Regions from separate parts of the Pseudoalteromonas sp. MMG013 genome, predicted to be linked through region 3. Evidence: predicted binding sites of a transcription regulator. Region 3 holds the regulator's gene; each other region holds the start of a gene.
The links. The regulator sigma-54, encoded in region 3, starts transcription at its own class of promoters, with help from an activator protein. The targets are predictions, from matches to a motif close to GTTGGCACGNNNNTNGNNT.
Positions count from the first base shown of each region.

Region 1: a site for sigma-54 is predicted at 1,250-1,268, ahead of J8L98_RS09985 (flagellar basal body rod protein FlgF). Genes of this name have one in related genera too.
Region 2: a site for sigma-54 is predicted at 1,866-1,884, ahead of J8L98_RS03280 (LruC domain-containing protein). Genes of this name have one in related genera too.
Region 4: a site for sigma-54 is predicted at 1,908-1,926, ahead of glnA (glutamate--ammonia ligase). Genes of this name have one in related genera too.

Region 1 covers NZ_JAGJEE010000007.1:208,043-211,253, forward strand. Annotated here, with positions in the region: gene flgG (flagellar basal-body rod protein FlgG) at 1-432, opposite strand, end outside; gene J8L98_RS09985 (flagellar basal body rod protein FlgF) at 451-1,215, opposite strand; gene flgE (flagellar hook protein FlgE) at 1,372-2,745, opposite strand; gene J8L98_RS09995 (flagellar hook assembly protein FlgD) at 2,789-3,211, opposite strand, start outside.
Region 2 covers NZ_JAGJEE010000002.1:290,028-293,238, reverse strand. Annotated here, with positions in the region: gene J8L98_RS03295 (MATE family efflux transporter) at 1-419, shown strand, start outside; gene J8L98_RS03290 (hypothetical protein) at 491-1,078, shown strand; gene J8L98_RS03285 (LysE family translocator) at 1,087-1,710, opposite strand; gene J8L98_RS03280 (LruC domain-containing protein) at 1,922-3,211, shown strand, end outside.
Region 3 covers NZ_JAGJEE010000005.1:55,147-58,357, reverse strand. Annotated here, with positions in the region: gene lptA (lipopolysaccharide transport periplasmic protein LptA) at 1-199, shown strand, start outside; gene lptB (LPS export ABC transporter ATP-binding protein) at 203-928, shown strand; gene J8L98_RS06900 (RNA polymerase factor sigma-54) at 985-2,487, shown strand; gene hpf (ribosome hibernation promoting factor) at 2,516-2,803, shown strand; gene J8L98_RS06890 (PTS sugar transporter subunit IIA) at 2,806-3,211, shown strand, end outside.
Region 4 covers NZ_JAGJEE010000004.1:334,062-337,272, reverse strand. Annotated here, with positions in the region: gene J8L98_RS06665 (DUF4124 domain-containing protein) at 1-320, opposite strand, end outside; gene glnA (glutamate--ammonia ligase) at 436-1,842, opposite strand; gene typA (translational GTPase TypA) at 2,299-3,211, shown strand, end outside.

The sequences.
Region 1 (3,211 bases), on a different contig from region 3:
CGGCACATTCATTTCTGGTTGCACAGGGAAACCTGCACCTGAAGTAACCACTCTACCATTCTCATCGGTCGTAAATTGACCATTACGGCTATACCCAATGGTGCCATCTGGCATTTGAATTTCAAAAAAACCAGGACCTTGGATCATCCAATCTAAGGAGTTTTCAGTACTAAGCATATTACCTTGGGAGAAATTCTTTTGGTTTGCAACAACCTTGGCCCCTGCACCGAGCATTAGTCCTGAGGGTAACTCTGTATCTTGTGACGAACGACCACCAGGCTGATTAATATTTTGATAAAGTAAATCTTCAAAAATTGCTCTGCTCTTCTTGTAACCTACAGTACTAGCATTCGCGAGGTTATTCGAAATTACCGATATATCAGTTTGCTGGGCATCTAGGCCGGTTTTACTGATCCATAACGCTGGATTCATAACATATACCTCACTTCGTTAGACTATACGCAGCAGAGATACATGACGTTCGTCAATTTCTTCTGCTGTTTTCATTAGTTTCATTTGCATTTCAAACTGCCGCTGATGATTGATCATATCGACCATCTCATGCACAGGATTTACATTAGACATTTCTAAGGCACCGCTCATTACTTTTGCTGTGGGTGATACATCACAAAAACCACATAAACCATCATCTAGCGAGCCTTCTTTTGGCCTGAATAAACCATCATTTCCTTTTTCTAATTTGGTGTTATCTGCTTCAATGATCTTTAAACGATCTACCACTTCCAAAAAGTTTGCAGGTGCCCCCTGAGGGCGCACTTGAATCGACCCGTCATCGCTGAATGTCACCTTCTCTACCGGAATAGGTAAAATAATAGGACCACCTTCACCAACAACTTGACGCCCATGACTAGTTACCAGCGCTCCATCAGCAGTAATATTCAGCGTTCCAACTTTGGTATAAGCCTCTTTGCCACTTTTATCCATGACACTTATCCAAGACTTATCAGACACCGCGATATCTAGATCTCGCCCGGTTTCAACAATCGCGCCGCTGGTCATATTCGTACCAGGCCGCTCTTGCATCGCAAACACCCGAGTCGGTAACCCTTCACCAAATGCCTGCATGGAACGTGCTTGAGCAAAATCTGACTTAAACCCGGTCGTATTTGCATTGGCTAAATTATTTGCTTTAATAGCCACACCACGCAGGTTTTGTTTCGCACCAGACATAGCGATATAGAGCATTTTATCCATTGCATTGACCTAAAAATTCATCATACAAAGGATAAAGCAATTATAATGCCAACTAAAGTTTGACGGTCATATTTATAAATGAATGAATCGCTCATATACGGGAATAAATAAAAGGGAAGTGAAAAGGCCACATATGTGGCCTTTGAAGTTAATTGATTATCGAATTTGTAGGATATTTTGTTGTAATGTAGAGTTCACTTCTAAAGCACGGGAGTTCGCCTGGAAGTTTCTCTGCGCACTTATCAAATCAACAAGCTCATTCGTTAAGTTTACATTTGATTGCTCCAACGCCGAAGAATTAATTGATCCAAGTGTTCCGGAATTTGGCTCTCCCGCAATTGGCTCCCCCGAAGTTAGGCTCTTTTTCCAAGAGGTGCCTCCCACTTGTTGAAGTCCTTGAGAGTTAGAAAAGCGAACCATGGCAACTTGGCCTAAAAATGTTGAATCACCGTTACTATATGAGGCCACAATTTTTCCATCTGCACCAATATCAACTCCGGCTAAACGACCCACTGTTGCACCATCTTGCTCTAGTGCTTTCACTTCAAAGCGGCTCGCATATTGAGTCGGTAGTTTATTGGTGGTATTGGCTTCATCACGCCAATTCATACTCAATGGAGCTGGAAACGTAGCACCATTAGTTAACAATGTTGAAAGGCCTGTACCTGCACCACTTGGTAAAGGCAGTGCGCCAAACGTCCCACCAGCAACAACCGGTACCCCCGCACCAGCGACCCCTGCCGCAGAGTATGGGATCGTCGAACTCGGTAAACCTGTTGCATCGAATGTAAACCCTGCAATAGGATGTGGACCACCAGTCCCCGCTGTACCATCAGACGTAAAAGGTTGATTGTCTATGGTACCAAATACCTCCCAGTTATTTGCTGTGGCTGTTTTTCTGAAGTAAAGCTGTACCGTGTGAGGTTCACCTAACGAGTCATACACCGTTGTAGATGTTGAACTATTGAACGATGCACTGACTGCTGGGTCAAAAGCAATTGTGGGTTGCGCCGCTCTTGAATCAAGATTAAACGAAGAATACACATTTGTCGTCGCTCTCGGAGCTCCTGATGCATCTGGTATTTGCATTGCCGATGCAGTACTTAAGCTCACCGAGGTCGTTGCACCAGTACTTGGATCTACAGGGAAACCTTGTAAGAAGTTACCTTGCGCATCGGAGATAAAGTTATCCTTATTTAACTTAAATGCGCCAGCACGAGTATAACTATAATCCTGCGAGCCTAATTCAGAGCTCGTAGCAAAATAACCTTCGCCTGTGATTGCTAAATCTAGCGAATTGGCTGTAAATTGCAATGAACCTTGGTGAAATTGCTGAGCAACCATGGTCGTTTGTGCGCCATCACCATTTTTAGTTTTTCCTGAACTAAATACTGATGATGCATAAACATCAGCAAATTCAGCCCGAGACTCTTTAAAACCCGTGGTATTAACGTTCGCGATGTTATTTGCGGTGGTGTCCAGATCTTTTTGAGCAGCCGCTAAACCTGTTAATGCAATATTAAAACTCATACTCTTACCTCTTGTACGTAAGGCCTATTCTATAAACTTTGAATTAAGCGATTTCAGCGACGTCAGTAAGCCTTACTGCGCCCGCTTTTGTATTGATGATTATTCCGTTAGCGCCATTAACATTGACACTATCGATATTTTTAAAGGTTGCTGTCGGCAAGCTGGTGAATTCACCGTTAATGTTTGCTTCTGCCTTTATCTCATAATCCCCTTCGGGCATAGGTTCACCATCTCCATTCTTACCATCCCACTCGAACCGAATTGCACCTGCTTTTTGTTCCCCCATATCAATAGAACGTACTAACTGGTTTGATTCATCATAAATATTTACGACCAATTTTTCCGTTGGCTTCGCTGAAACGATAGAGCCTCGTGCTGAACCGCTAGCACTTAACTCCAAAGTATCCGATTCAAGTAGCGCTTTCTTACCAACCAAAGTTGATGCTTGTAACGCAGAGTTGGATGT
Region 2 (3,211 bases), on a different contig from region 3:
CCACTTACAAAACAACCACACTTGCCACAACATCACTGATGTTTTTGCTGGCCATTCCGTGTATTTTAATGCCTGAGATGTTTTTTACACCTTTTAGCAATGACCCTGAGGTTATAGCTGTGGCCGCGACATTTCTAAGCTATATTGGTTTTAATTTTGTGCCCGCTGGTTTAGTGTTTTCATGTTCGGCGATGTTTCAAGCGTTTGGCAATACTTGGCCTGCACTCTTAAGCACCTTTTTAAGAGTGGGGAGTTTCAGTATACTGCTGGTATATTTTACTTCTCAAACAACGATAACAACCACAACAATATGGCTTTTATCTGCTGCAACTGTTTTCTTTCAAGCACTTATTAGCTTCACTTTTTTACAACTCACGCTCAAACGTCGGCTATTTAGTAAGGTAAAAATACTGACTTAACGCTATAATATTTGTCGGTATAGATTGTGCATAATTTACTCTGGTGCACAATCTAGCGGTAAATATTAGCCATGAAGCTTACATCAGAAGAATCAAATTTTATAACACAGGTACTGCAACAAGACAGTACGGCGCAACTAGATATTCAACTCTCCGATATTGAGACGGCTCAGCTACAACAGTGGGTGACAACACTCACCCATGCAAGCGATCTGCAATTACTCGCAAAAATAAACTCCCAAATTATGTATTTTCCAGCCCATATAGAAACGAAAGGTAAAAACAATCCCACTTTTAGCTGCGGACTACCAAGTATTTTTGACACAAACTCAAATCACAGGCATTGGCGAACAGAAAAGTTAACTGGCGTACAACTACGGGCAACAAAATTAGGATTCTCATTTAAAGTCCTTTCTTTGTCTTTATCTGGTCTTGTTATACGTACCTTCCCATATAACGCGACTAAGTTGGCCGAATACTTGGATAACAGCAAAGTCACGCTCATTTTATCTCAAGGAAATATAGCTAAATTTGATGTTACCAGTAATCGGGTCATTAACGACACCGCTATCGCGCTTGAGATAATGAACATACATGATGGGCTAATGCACTTAAAGCAAGAAATTTTCGAGTATTACAATCAAGTGCATCCTGAATAAGTTCGCAACTATACAAATTGCTCGATGACCACTCGCAATGCTAACAATAAGAAAGCAATCCCTAAGATCTTATCAATGGACGACTGCTTTTTCGTCAAGTCAAATTTACCTCTGGCTTTAGCTGCCCCCACCGAAACAACAAAATACCAGACCGTGTCAATCAGTAACACAGTTGCACACATGATCAAGGCCACTTGGAATGTCATTGCTTGTGGATCTATAAACTGAGAAAACAGTGCGACAAAAAATATCGCTAACTTTGGATTTAAAAACGCAATGGCAAAACCATCTTGTGCTGCTTGCTTGAACGTGTTTATTCCCCCTTGTTCAGATACGTTTATACCGGAGGATTTATTCATCAATATACGCAGCCCCATATAAGCCAAATACCCTGCACCACCATAAACAAGCGCTTGATATACTATAGGGAAATGATTGATCAAGCTGGCTAATCCCGCTAACGATAGTCCAGCATAAAGTCCAACACCTATACCATGGCTCACACTTGCCACAATACCATGTGCAGCACTGTTATAGAGAGAATGACGTAAAACGACGGCTAAACTCGGCCCTGGTGACATTGCTCCAACCACACAAATAAACGCCAAACTTAACCAGGTTGTTAATTCCACTTCATACCTCATCACAGCTTAAAAAGTCACATAATAACGGATTGCGACCAATCAGAAAATTGAATTTCACTCGCAAATTGCAAACAAATAATTGCAAGATGCAAAAGTTCAGTACCAAAAAACAATTTAAAATCTTAAATATCAATGAATTAAATATTGGAACAGCTCATGCTTTCAAGAATATATCTACCTTTTAAATTGGTTCCTCATTATGAAATTAACGTCTATCGCGTCCTTGTGTATATTATGCTCATCTGGGAGTGTGTTTGCTGGCCCATTCGAAAACTGTCCGAGTAAAGCGTTTTTAATGCAAGACTCTGTCGCAAAACTCTATGGTATTGACTTAGTTTCAGCAAAAGCCACCACCATCGCAGCCAGCCTAACACGTGAAGGCGCTGCCAATACTTCAAGCGTCAACGCTGTTGGATTCAATTATAAAGATCAATATATGTATGGATATAGTAAGCAATCACCAGGAAGCGTTGTGCAAATTGGTGATGATTATAATATGACCGAACTTGATGTAACTGGACTACCTGATACCAATTTTTACGTCGGTGATATTCAAGTCACGGGCACAGGTGCCAGCCAAGAAGCCTTTTATTTCGTTTATACTCCTAAGTTTGGATTATATAAAATTCCACTTAATGACGACTTAACTCAGACCATTAATTCTATACACTACACTGATAGTGAAAACTGGAACCTTAATATCTTTGATTTTGCATTTCATCCAAATAGTAATCTACTGTATGCGATGGAATCAAACGGCAACTTACATGAAATAAACGTCGATAATGCAACCACCACGCTTATAACCCAGTTAGACACCTCAGGTGACAGTGGTGCGTTCGGCGCAGCATACTTTGATGTGAACGGGCAGTTTTATGCGAGTAACAACAAAAGCGGTAAAATACATAAAATCGACTTATCGGTAAGTCCTGTGGTGGGCTATACACCCACCGCTGTCGTTTTCACAAGCGGCCCCAAATCTGGACAAAATGACGGTGCTCGCTGCGCCATTGCTGAAGTCAAAGTGACAGACAACTCAATCGACTTTGGTGATGCCCCCAATGGCTATGCTACCACACTTGCCGACAGTGGACCCCGTCACTTATATGACCCAAATGATGATGGCCAAAACCTTGTTTACTTGGGTGCCAGCGTGGATGGTGAAAACATAAATACTGCAGCTGATTTAGCGGCTGAACCTATTGATAACTCTGATGATGGCGTTGCTTTTGTTACTGATTTTGTTGGCGGGCAAACGACACAAGTCATTGTAACCGCCTCCCAAAATAGTTACTTGTACGCGTGGGTCGACTGGAACCAAGATCAGGTTTTCTCGTCTGACGAAGTTGCTCTAGATAAAGTCGCCATCAATGCAGGCGATAACAGTTTGCTGATTGCTGTTCCTGAAACCACATTAGAAGGCAATACATGGGCACGGTTTCGCGTCACAGATGGCACAGAAGCGTCAAATATCAGTGCAACCGGTGGC
Region 3 (3,211 bases):
ATATGATGTAGCGAATAAAAAGCTGACAATCAAAGGTGATGCAGAAATTAACCAAGCAGGCCAAATCATAAAAGCACAATCCATAATTTACGATATGGATAAACAATTAATAAATGCTGAAAAAGGTAATGAAAATACTGGCCGAGTACACACTATTCTTGTCCCAGAAAAAAAATCGAATAAAGAACAAGGCAAATAATAAATGAGTACTTTGACTGCAACCGCTTTGGCTAAAAGCTACAAAGGACGACAAGTCGTAAAAAATGTCAGCCTTGCCGTCGAGGCAGGCAGTATTGTTGGCTTGCTAGGCCCCAACGGGGCAGGTAAAACGACCAGTTTTTATATGATTGTTGGATTAGTGCCAAGCGATAACGGTACCGTAACAATTGATGACCACGATATCACCCTGTTACCGATGCACAGTCGAGCAAGGCTAGGCATCGGTTATTTACCGCAAGAATCTTCCATCTTTCGAAAGTTAACCGTTTACCAGAACTTAATGGCTATTTTAGAAACTCGTAATGAACTGAGTAAACCTGATCGAGAGCAAATTCTTAATGAATTATTAGATGAATTCAACATCCAACATATACGTACAAGTCAAGGTATGGCATTGTCAGGAGGTGAACGTCGAAGAGTCGAAATTGCTCGCGCTTTAGCCGCAAACCCAAAATTTATCCTGTTAGATGAGCCTTTTGCTGGTGTTGACCCAATTTCGGTGTTAGATATAAAGAAAATTATCGAACATTTAAAAAAACGCGGTATAGGTGTTCTGATCACAGATCATAATGTACGAGAAACACTTGATGTGTGCGAAAAAGCATACATAGTTTCACATGGTGAATTAATTGCATCAGGTACTCCAGAACACGTGCTTGCCGATCAAACTGTTCGAGATGTCTACCTAGGTGAACAATTCAGGCTATAGTTATAGTATCTAGGTAATTTTAATAATTGATTAATAGAAAGGATTGTTAGAGATACATGAGGCAATCGTTACAGCTGCGCATGGGTCAGCAATTAACCATGACACCCCAATTACAACAGGCTATCCGCTTGTTGCAATTGAGCACGCTAGATCTCCAACAAGAAATCCAAGAAGCCTTGGACAGCAACCCATTACTGGAAGTTGAAGAATCAGAGCATGAAAACGACAACGAAAATATAGAAAAAGAACATAAAGAGCTCTCGAAAGAAGAATCTAATTCAGACAGTATTGAAGAAGCTCCAGTCAGTGACTATGAGCTTGATGCAGACGCGGCTATGAGTAAAGACACTGTTAGCGAAGAACTTGCGATGGATGTCACATGGGATGAATACATGAGTGCTGCACCAGCAACAAGCAGCGGCCCTATGCCTGAAGACGAAAACATGTACCAAGGCGCAACCACCGAATCGCTCCATGAATACTTAATGTGGCAACTAGAACTGACCCCGTTTAGTGATACTGATAGAGGGATCGCTGTCGCCATTGTGGAAGCCGTGGATGATGGTGGTTTATTAACCTTATCGACCGATGAAATCTTAGAAAGCCTTAATGACGAGAGTTCAGAAGATGCCATTGAACTTGATGAAATTGAGGCTGTCCTGAAACGCATTCAATTATTTGACCCCGTCGGCATTGCTGCTCGTAGCTTGCAAGAATGTTTATGTATCCAGCTTAATCAGTTTGATAAAAGTACACCTTGGCTGGAACATACTAAACATGTGCTCACCGAACATATCGACTTACTTGCAAGTCGAGACTATCGAACGCTAATGAAAAAGACTAAGCTGAAAGAGTCCGATTTAAAAGAAGTCATGACTCTAATACACAGCTTAAATCCAAAACCTGCGGCCAGTATCATCCGTGAAGAGTCTGAATATGTCATACCAGATGTCTCTGTGAAAAAAGTGAAAGGCCGATGGTTAGTTGAATTAAACCCTGATTCAATGCCGAAAATTAGAGTCAATGATCACTATGCGGCGATGTCTCGCTCAATGAAATCAAGCACTGATAGTCAATTTATTCGCTCGCATTTACAAGAAGCTAAATGGTTTATTAAAAGCTTAGAAAGCCGCAATGATACGTTAATGAAAGTAACTAATTGCATTGTGCAGCAACAACAGGCATTCTTTGAACATGGCCCTGAAGCAATGAAACCTATGGTGCTAAATGATGTGGCTGAAATGGTAGAGATGCATGAATCCACTATTTCACGTGTCACAACACAAAAATATATGCACACACCTAGGGGCATTTTTGAGTTGAAATATTTCTTCTCGAGCCATGTGAGTACCGAAAACGGAGGTGAATGCTCTTCCACAGCGATTAGAGCATTGATCAAAAAGCTCATTGCCGCCGAAAATACTGCTAAGCCATTAAGTGATAGCAAAATTGCGGATATATTGGCAGAGCAAGGAATCAAAGTGGCCCGACGTACGATAGCAAAATATCGGGAGTCGTTAGCCATTCCACCGTCGAATCAGCGTAAAAGCTTGATATAAGACGTAATACCAAAGAAGGAAAATGCTTATGCAACTAAATTTAACTGGTCGTCACGTAGAAGTAACTGAATCACTAAGAGACTATGTCAACACCAAGTTTGCGAAGCTAGAAAGGCACTTTGATCATATCAATAATGTGCATGTGATTTTAGATGTTGAAAAACTCGTACAAAAAGCCGAAGCGACCTTACACTTAAGCGGAGCAGAAGTATTTGCCTCTACCGAGCATCAAGATATGTATGCTGCTATTGATGGTTTGGTTGACAAGCTAGACAGACAAGTAATCAAACACAAAGAAAAGCTTACTCGACATTAACCATGAAACTTAGCTCAATAATCAACAAGGACTGCAGTAAAGCTGCGGTCCTTTTTAATAGCAAAAAACGTATTCTCGAATACGTTAGCGAACTTACACATGAACAGTTACCCCACCTAGAACAGCATGATGTTTTATCTGCGCTCATGTCACGAGAGAAGCTAGGCAGTACTGGAATTGGTAAAGGCATCGCTATTCCACATGGCAGAATGCAAGGTATCGAACAAGTTTTTGCGATGATATTAGTTAGTAAAAAATCAGTTCCATTCGATGCCATAGACAATCGTCCAGTCGATATTTTTGTTGCACTCATTGTACCTGAAGGTGATAATCAACAGCATCTGAAAACACTCGCTGCAATTGCTGAAAGCTTAAAAGATAAAGAGTTCTGTAAGCAATTGAGACATG
Region 4 (3,211 bases), on a different contig from region 3:
TTAAAACCATTGGAGAAGCTAGGCTGAATTTGCCCTGTAACATAGATGGTGCCAGTATTTTCTCTGAGTGTTTGCTCGTGGTTTGGTGAGGTAATACTTGCTGTATATTCAATCGCTTTTTGACTTGCTTGCGTATTGAGTATACTTGTATCAACAGCGGGCATTGTCATTGATTTATTTAACTGTATTTCTTTTGCGCCTTGTCGTGGTACATCAGAAAAGACCCAATTACCCTGCTCATCTTTCCAACGGTACACCTTTGAGTCCGCTAAAACTGATGAACTAAACAATACAAAACACCCTAAAAATAAAAGCCGCATTTAGATCTTGCCTGATATCAAAAATATACTCTAATACTCTAGACTGTTGTGAATTACTTTACCATAAAAAAGCCCGCTTTGCGGGCTTGAGAACACATATGATCTGAATACGTAATTACACGCTGTAGTACATTTCAAACTCAACAGGGTGAGTTGTCATGTTCAGTTTTTCCACTTCCTGTGACTTAAGTGCAATATAAGCATCAATTAAGTCATGGGTGAATACACCACCTTGTACTAAAAATTCACGATCAGCATCAAGACACGCTAACGCTTCATCAAATGAGGCTGCCACGGTTGGAATTTCAGCAGCTTCCTCAGCTGGTAGGTCGTATAGATCTTTATCCATCGCATCGCCAGGGTGGATTTTATTTTTAATCCCGTCAAGGCCAGCCATAAGCATTGCTGAGAATGCAAGATATGGGTTAGCTGTTGGGTCTGGGAAACGAACTTCTATGCGTCGAGCGCGCTCTGAAGGAACAACTGGAATACGAATCGAAGCTGAACGGTTACGTGCTGAATATGCAAGCATGACCGGTGCTTCAAACCCAGGTACTAAACGTTTGTATGAGTTAGTTGACGCATTGGCAAATGCATTAATTGCTTTAGCATGCTTGATGATGCCGCCAATGTAATAAAGAGCATCTTCAGATAAACCGCCATATTTATCACCAGCAAATAAGTTTTTGCCGTCTTTAGCAAGTGATTGGTGACAGTGCATGCCTGAACCATTATCACCAACAACAGGCTTAGGCATGAATGTTGCTGTTTTACCATATAAATGAGCCATGTTATGAATAACATACTTCATTTCTTGAATCTCATCAGCCTTTAAAACCATGGTATTAAAGCGCGTCGCAATTTCATTTTGACCAGCGGTAGCTACTTCATGGTGGTGGGCTTCTACTACTTGACCCATTTCTTCCAGTACCAAACATGTCGCACTACGCCAATCTTGGAAATCATCAACTGGGGCAACAGGGAAGTAACCCCCTTTAACGCCTGGGCGGTGACCAGTATTACCATCTTCATATGCTTTATCTGAGTTCCAAGCTGCTTGTTTAGAATCAATCTTGTACATTGAGCCAGACATATCAGTTTTATACTTAACATCGTCAAAAACAAAGAACTCAGGCTCAGGCCCAAATAAAACCGTATCTGCAATGCCGGTTGAGCGCATATATTCTTCTGCTCGTTTTGCAACAGAGCGAGGATCACGTTCGTATCCTTGTAATGTTGCTGGCTCAACAACATCACAACGAACAATCATCGTTGTTTCTTCAGCAAATGGGTCAAGTTTAACAGAAGCTGCGTCAGGCATTAAAACCATGTCAGATTCGTTAATGCCTTTCCAGCCAGCTATAGACGAGCCATCAAACATTTTGCCATCTTCGAAGAAGTCTTCATCGGCTTGGTGATGAGGAATTGAAACGTGTTGCTCTTTACCTTTGGTATCTGTAAAACGTAAATCTACAAACTTAACGTCATTTTCTTTAATAAAATCTAAAACCGATTGTGACATGTGTCCTCCGACTCGATGGGTTATTATTTTGTGTAGCATTATATTGATGCGACTTGTCTTACCTTAAGCGTATTTCATGCCAAATGTTTAAAGTATTGATTTATCTTAATATAAATTAAATTTAAATTAGGCTTTATGTATTTTTGCACCATTTTGGTGCGGTGTTGTTTCGTAATGGTGCGTGCCAGCATGTAACGCGCTAGTATGGTGCGTAGTAAAATAAGCTTAGTATTATTTATTAGTAGTGCAATTTATAGCCCTGAAAACCCTCTAAAAAATACAATGACTTGATAAAGTCATAAAATTTATGTTGGATAAACTTTCATCCATCGCCGTAATAAGGGATAATGTGCGCCGTTTAAATCCTATATTGGGACATCTCTGGCGCGCCAACATTTAGTGAAATCGCGTAGATCGACTAGGATCACTGAGATTCAACTTTCTCTGAGTAATTATATGAGCATCGAAAAGTTAAGAAATATTGCGATTATCGCACACGTTGACCACGGTAAAACAACCCTAGTTGATAAGTTGCTAGAGCAATCAGGCACACTAGAAACACGCGGCGGCAACGAAGAGCGTGTAATGGATTCAAATGATATCGAAAAAGAGCGCGGTATCACCATCCTTGCAAAAAATACTGCGATTGAGTGGAATGATTACCACATCAACATCGTAGATACTCCAGGACACGCCGATTTTGGTGGTGAAGTAGAACGTGTACTTTCAATGGTTGATTCAGTTCTTCTATTAGTAGATGCGCAAGAAGGTCCAATGCCGCAAACGCGTTTTGTAACACAAAAAGCATTCGCATTAGGTCTTAAGCCAATCGTGGTAATTAACAAGATTGATAAGCCAGGTGCACGCCCTGACTGGGTTATGGATCAGGTCTTTGATTTATTCGACAACCTTGGTGCAACGGACGAGCAGCTAGATTTCCAAGTTATTTATGCATCAGCAATCAATGGTTGGGCGACATTAGATCTTGATAATGAATCAGATAACATGCAACCAATGTTTGAAGCGATTGTAGAGCAAGTTGAAGCACCAGACGCTGATCCAGAAGGTGATTTTCAAATGCAGATCTCTCAGCTAGATTACAACTCATATATTGGTGTTATCGGTGTAGGTCGTATTAAACGTGGTTCTGTTAAGCCTAACCAGCAGGTTACAATTGTGGGTGCTGATGGTGCAACGCGTAATGGTAAAGTTGGCCAAGTAATGAGTTACTTAGGTCTTGACCGCCACGAAGCTGCTGAAGCACAAGCCGGCGACATCATTGCAATCACAGGTCTTGGTGAACTGAAAATTTCAGACACTATCTGTGACGTAAATGCAGTAGAAGCATTGACTCCGTTATCAGTTGATG